Regions from separate parts of the Microbacterium laevaniformans genome, predicted to be linked through region 1. Evidence: predicted binding sites of a transcription regulator. Region 1 holds the regulator's gene; the other holds the start of a gene.
The links. The regulator HspR, encoded in region 1, represses chaperone genes until heat shock. The targets are predictions, from matches to a motif close to AAGTTGAGTCNNNNNGACTCAACTT.
Positions count from the first base shown of each region.

Region 2: the regulator HspR is predicted to act here: its motif matches at 1,847-1,871, upstream of JOE53_RS11180 (Hsp20/alpha crystallin family protein).

Region 1 is NZ_JAFBCE010000001.1:2,595,730-2,599,130, forward strand. Features, by position in the region: gene JOE53_RS12395 (glycoside hydrolase domain-containing protein) at 1-1,288, shown strand, start outside; gene JOE53_RS12400 (hypothetical protein) at 1,333-1,503, shown strand; gene JOE53_RS12405 (heat shock protein transcriptional repressor HspR) at 1,507-1,950, opposite strand; gene JOE53_RS12410 (DnaJ C-terminal domain-containing protein) at 1,953-2,951, opposite strand; gene JOE53_RS12415 (nucleotide exchange factor GrpE) at 2,967-3,401, opposite strand, start outside.
Region 2 is NZ_JAFBCE010000001.1:2,338,900-2,342,300, reverse strand. Features, by position in the region: gene JOE53_RS11190 (L-serine ammonia-lyase, iron-sulfur-dependent, subunit alpha) at 1-534, shown strand, start outside; gene JOE53_RS11185 (hypothetical protein) at 623-1,612, opposite strand; gene JOE53_RS11180 (Hsp20/alpha crystallin family protein) at 1,911-2,366, shown strand; gene JOE53_RS11175 (DUF2804 domain-containing protein) at 2,492-3,401, shown strand, end outside.

The DNA.
Region 1 (3,401 bases):
CGCCGCGCTGGCGCGGCTGGCAGACCGACTGTCGGCGGCGTCATCGGGCGACGACGCCGCGCGCGATGAGGCGCTGTCGCGCTGGCTGGGAAACCGCGCCCTCGCCTACCGGCAGCTGTTCGATCCTGTCGTCGGCTTCTTCCGCGGACGCGACGCCGACGGCCGGACGGCGGGCGAACGCTTCGACCCGCGCGTCTGGGGCGGCGACTACGTCGAGACGAACGCCTGGGGGATGTCGGTGAGCGCGGTGCACGACCGCGCCGGCCTGGCCGCCCTCTACGACGGCCGACAGGGCCTGCGCATCCACCTCGATCGCCTGTTCGCCGAGCCCGAGACCGCGGATGCCGCGTTCGCCGGCGCCTACCGTCAGGTCATCCACGAGCAGCGCGAGGCGCGGGCGCTGCGCAGCGGCATGTGCGCCATCTCCAATCAGCCGGCGCATCACATCCCGTACATGTACACCGGGACCGATCAGCCCTGGCTCGCCGGCGCGACAGCACATCGGTTGGCACGACGCCTGTTCGCGGGCGGCCACATCGGCCAGGGCTTTCCCGGTGACGAGGACAACGGCGAGATGAGCGCGTGGTGGCTGTGGGCGGCGATCGGACTGTATCCGCTCGAGCTGGGTTCCGGCGAGCTCGTCATCGGCTCGCCGCTGCTCGACGACGTGACCGTCGCGCGCAGCGACGGGTCGCGTCTGCGCATCCGCTCGCGGCGACCGCACGCGGACGCCCATGTGCTGCGTGCCGCCCGGGTCAACGGTGCGCCGCTCACCCGTGCCGTGCTGGAGGTGGATGCGCTCGGCGCCGACGTCGACCTGGAGCTCGAGTTCGGCGACGACCCCGCCGAGAGCCTGGGCGCCGACGAGCCGACCCCCGTGCGCCCGTGGCACCCCGATCTGACGGGCGGGTCGGGTCGCATCGTCCACGCGCCCGGCGTGCGCCACGCCCGCCGACTCGTCGACGACGGCGCTGCGGGCGGCGACCGCGGCGTGCGCCTGCGGCCGGGGGCCTGGGTGGGGTGGCTGTTCCCCGAGATCACGTCCGTGACGGACGCCACCCTGACCGCCGTGGACGCGGTGGGCGACGACGCGCTGGAGTGGGAGTGGTCCGCCGACGGAGCGTCGTGGCATGCGGCCGAGGTCACGGCTCCGACGCCGCTCGCCGCCGATCGGACGACCCCCTTCCGCTTCACGGACGCTCTCGCCGCGCGCGCCGTGCGCGTCCGAGCGGCGCGCGCGGTGCGTGTGCGCCAGATGGAGCTGTTCGACCTCGACGCCGACCACTGATCGCGTCCTCCGATCGCGCCAGCATCGGCCGCTACCGTGGCGTTATGAGCGAGCGGGAGCGTCCCCCGACGAACGCCGCGAAGGTCATCGGGTACCTCGGTGAGGGGCGCGCGTGCGCCGAGGCGATCGTCGAGTGGGCGTACGCCTACGCCGCCCTTTCGCGGGCGGACTACGGCGCCTTCCTGGATGCCGTCGCCGCCGGCACCGCGTCGTAGCGTCTAGTCGTCGGACTCGGCATCCGCCGACGGAAGCGGACGCCACAGCACCACCTCGGTCGCCCGACGCGCGCGCGTGCCGTGGCGGAGGGTCACGACCGATCCCGTCGCCCCCGCCGCGAAGACGCGGGAGCGACGAGCCAGCTCTTCCTGCAGACGCTGCTCGAGTTCGGCGACGCGACGGCGCAGTCCGCGCGCCTCGTTCTCGAGCTCGATCAGGCGCGAGATCGCCGGCAGACTCATGCCCTCGGCCGAGAGGGAGCCCACCTCGCGCAACTGCTTCACGTGCCGCAGCGAATACCGCCGCGACCCGCCCTGCGAGCGCCCGGGAACGACGAGGCCCAGCCGATCGTACTGACGGAGGGTCTGCGGGTGCATGCCGGCAAGCTCCGCCGCGACGGCGATCGCGAAGATCGGCGCTTCCTCATCGGGGTGCTCGTCGACCATGCTCACTCCCGGGCCTTGGCCATGAGGTCGGCACGCGGGTTCTCCTTCGGCTCCAGCTCGTGGAAGCGCTGCAGTGCTTCCTTCGCCTGCTCGTCGAGGTGCGACGGCACGGCGACCTGAACCTCCGCGAGAAGATCACCGGTGCCCTTCGCGGTGTGCACGCCGCGGCCCTTCACGCGCAGCACGCGCCCGGAGGGCGTTCCCGGGGCGACCCGCAGCTTGACGGGGTCGCCACCCAGGGTCGGCACCTCGATGGTGGCGCCCAGCGCGGCTTCCGTGAAGGTCACCGGAACGGTGACGCGCAGGTTCAGCCCGTCGCGGGTGAACACGGGGTGCGGTCGCACCGTGACGCTCACCACGATATCCCCGGGCTCGCCGCCATCGGGCGACGGGCGGCCGCGGCCGCGCAGCCGGATCTTCTGGCCGTCGGCGACACCGGCGGGGATCTTCACCTTGAACGGCTTGCCGTCCTCGCCGACGAGAGTGATGGTCTCACCCTTGACGGCGGTCCGGAAGTCGAGCGTCGTCCGCGCGGTCACGTCCGCGCCGCGCTGCGGTCCGCCGTACCCTCGGAAGCCGCCGGTCGGCTGCCCGAAGCGCCCGGAGCCGAAGCCGCCGCCCTGTGTGAACCCGCCCTGGCCGAACATCGAGAACAGATCGTCGAAGTCGGCCGTCTGCGCCGATCCGCGCGACTGTCCGAAACGGCTGAAGACGTCCTCGAAGCCGCCGCTGCCGGTGCCGGGGGCCTGGAAGCGGGCGCCGCCGGCACCCATCGCGCGGATCTGGTCGTACTCCTCGCGCTGGCTCTTGTCCGAGAGCACGGAATACGCCTCGCTCATCTCCTTGAACTTCGCCTCCTTCGCAGGATCGCCCTGCGTGGAGTCGGGGTGATACGTGCGGGCGAGCTTGCGGTACGCCTTCTTCAGATCGGCCTCGGACACGTCCTTGGAGACGCCCAAGACCTTGTAGAAGTCCTTGTCGAACCAATCCTGACTGGCCATGGACACCTCCTCCCGTCAGTCGGCGGAACCGGCGACGACGACCTTGGCCGGTCGCAGTTCGATCGTGCCCAAGCGGTAGCCGACCTCGACGACGTCGAGGATCGTGCCGTCTTCCACTCCCCCGGGGTTCGGGGCGTGGAAGATCGCCTCGTGCTGCTGCGGGTCGAACATCTCCCCCGCGACGCCGTAGGTCTCGACACCGAGGCGGGCGACCACGCCGCGGAGCTTCTCCGCGATGGCAGCCAGCGGCGAGCCGTCCACGAGGTCACCGTGCTTGTCGGCACGGTCGAGGTCGTCGAGCACCGGCAGCAGCCCCTTGGCGACCGATCCCTTGGCGCGGGCGATCTCCACCTCGCGCTGGTCCTCGGTGCGACGGCGGTAGTTGGCGTACTCGGCCTGCACCCGCTTGAGGTCCAGCAGCAGGTCGCGGTCCTCGGGCGAAGCCTCCGC
Region 2 (3,401 bases), 260 kb from region 1:
CTGCACGGTCCGGGCGGCCGCGAGGCGGGCGAGGCGGCGCACGGGTCGGAGGACATCGTCGCCACCGCGCAGGAGCTCGCCGAGGCGAACCGGCGCCGCGGCATCCGTCGATTCCTGCTGACGGCGACGGCGCTCGGCTCGCTTTTCAAGGCGAACGCGTCGATCTCCGGAGCCGAGGGCGGGTGTCAGGCCGAGGTGGGTTCGGCGTGCGCGATGGCTGCCGGCGGCTTGACGGCCGTGATGGGCGGCACGAACCGTCAGATCGAGAACGCCGCCGAGATTGCGATGGAGCACCACCTGGGGCTCACGTGCGACCCCGTGGGTGGGCTCGTGCAGATCCCCTGCATCGAGCGCAACGCGATCGCGGCATCCACCGCCGTCACGGCCGCGCGCCTCGCGCTGCGCGGCGACGGCACGCACTACGTGCCGCTGGATGCCGTCGTGGAGACGATGCGTCAGACGGGCATCGACATGTCGACCAAATACAAGGAGACCAGCGAGGGCGGACTCGCCGTCAACGTCGTCGAGTGCTGAGCGCCGCGCGCGCCTGCCGCGGTTCAGTTGGCGTTCGCGCGGGAAATTGCGATGTGATTACCGGTGCAAGCGTCAACCGAGCGACCGGTCACGCGTGCCAACCTCGGCGTGCGAGGGCGGCGCGGACCAGCGCGACTCCCCGCGAGGGATCGTGTCGGATGTGCGCGGCGCTCAGGCGCACAACATCCCAGCCGAGGTTCGCGTAGTCGGAGTACTTCTCGAGGTCGCGCACCCACTGGCGACGCGAGGTGCGGTGGTGATCGCCCTCGATCTCGATCGCGACGCGGTGCGTCACGAACGCGCCATCGCTGATGCCGAGCAGCCGACCGTCGGGCGCGCGCACCTCCACGTCGAGCTCGGGCTCCGGCAGGCCCGTCCCGATGAGCGACAGTCGCCAGTCCGTCTCGAGCGGCGACATGCTGCCGGTGCGCAGCAGGGGAAGCGCGGCACGGAGCTTCGCGATTCCGCAACGGCGGCCTGCGGAGACAGCCGCGGCCAGCTTCTCGAGTCCGGCGTGTTGAGCGTCGGGCAGACGCCGCCCCCATCCGTCGCGGGGCACGCGGATGATCGCATCACCGATCACCACCAGGTCTCGAACCGTGTGCTCGCGGGCGAGCATCGCCCAGGCGGAGGCGGGCGTCGCGACCGGAAGGCCCGCCCGGACGGTGGTGTGAACGAGCATCGGGCTGATCTGCACGGCGGTGATGCCCGTCCGCCGGAGCGCACGGTGTGGCGCGGGAACGGCGACGTCGAGGTCGGCGGATGCCGCGGCATCCGCGTCGGGGAAGGGGAGCCCGTGGATCGCGAGCGCCGTCGTCCCGGTGTAGAACGCAGGGGGCGGCAGCACGAGTGCGTGGGCGCGGACGCGACCCAGGATGTTGCGCCGCGCGATCTCGTCCGGCGTGTCCTCGTCGTGCGGTGCGGCGCCGTCCGTGTCGCGCCGGACGCGGACTCCGCGGAACGGTGCGTCGAGGTCGCTAGCCGAGAGGCGCCCGCGAGTGACGCCGGCCGTCGACGCGTCGGCGGCGGTGAACACCTGCGGCAATGTCGGCGGAAGTGGTCGGGGTGAGCGCGGCATGCGCTCATGATGGGCCCATCTCCTGATGTCGTGGCCACCGTCCGCGGGTTCGTGGAGAACTTGCGCTGTTACCGAACGTGGGGACGAAGGGTTCCGTGTGCTGAAGGGGCGGTGGTGTCTGAAACAGCAGTGCGGCTTCCGGCGCGAGGGCCAGGTGAACGGCGCACAGCGATCGCGCGCGTTCGCTGTGCGCGAACCGTTGGCACTCTCCTGGGTCGAGTGCTAATCTGAAGTTAGTTGAGTCGATGAGGCTCAACTTTGACAGACCATCACAGTGACACACGACAAGGAGAGAACAATGGCCACGTATGACCCGTTCCGTGACCTCGACCGCATCGCGTCGGGCCTCTTCGACACGCGCCGGGGACCCCGCCGGATGCCGATGGACCTCTACCGCGACGGCGACCGCTACGTCCTGAGCGCCGACCTTCCGGGAATCGACCCGGGCTCGGTCGACATCGATGTGGACGGCCAGCTGCTGACCATCCGCGCCGAGCGCACCCTCAGCGAGGGCGACGGCGTGAAGTGGATCACGCGGGAGCGTGAGACCGCGAGCTTCCTGCGCCAGCTGAACCTCGGTCAGGGAATCGACACCGACGGCATCGCCGCGACGTACAGCAACGGCGTGCTGACGGTCACGATCCCCGTGAGCGAGAAGGCGAAGCCGCGCAAGGTCCAGGTCGTCGCCGACGGCGGTGCGCCCACGATCCAGGCGCACGAGTCGGCGCAGGAGCCGCACCCGGTCGAGCAATAGTGCCGGTCCGCGCACCCGCGCACAACCGCCCCGTGTCCGCGAGGACCGGGGCGGTTCGCGCCTGCGCGCTAGTGTCGAAGCACCCACCGGAAGCACCAGCACTCGGAACGTCAGCAAGGATGCCGATGACCGCACCCCCCGCCGCGCGCGAGCGCGAGCTCACCGAACCCGTCTCCCTCACCCGCCCCGACGGCCGCCTCAATCCGGCGGCGATCGGCTTCGCCCGCTCGCCGCTCGTCGACACCCGCGGCATCGGACGCGGACGCTTCGTCCGATCGTGGGGGCGCAACAAGAGGTGGGAGTACTGGAACGTCATGACGCCCACGCACATCGTGTCGCTCACGGTGTCGTCGCTGGACTACGCCGCCGTGCACGAGGCGTGGATCCACGATCGGGCCACGATGCGTTCGTGGGGCCGCAGCGTCACGGTGCTGCCGTCGCGGGAGGTGTCGCTGCCCGCCTCGCTGGGCACCGGCATCACGATCGCGCGGCACGCCGACCTCGCCGCCACCATCACGCCGGCCGAGCGCGGGTCGCTCTGGCGTCTGCACGCCGAGATCCCGGACGCGTCCTTCGACATCACGGTGCGCCGCCCGCCCGGACACGAGCTGCTGGCGGTCGTGGTGCCGTGGTCGTCGCGGCGGTTCCAGTACACCGTGAAGGACGTCGCGTTCCCGGCATCCGGAGTGCCGACGCTCGACGGCGTCGACTACGAGGTGCCGGCGGGATCGTGGGCGGTGCTGGATCACGGGCGTGGACGCTGGAGCTACGACGTGTCGTGGAACTGGGGCGCCGGGTCGGGAACCCTCGCAGACGGACGCAGCCTCGGCATCCAGGTCGGAGGGCGATGGACCGACGGGACGGGGTCGACGGAGAACGCCGTCGTGCTCGACGGCACGCTGCACAAGATCTCCGAGCCCGTCGCCTGGGACTACGACCTCGCCGCGCCGCTGCGGCCGTGGCGGGTGCATGGGGGAGGGCTGGATGCCGTGTTCACGCCGTTCTACGACAAGAAGTCCGCGACGAATCTCGGCG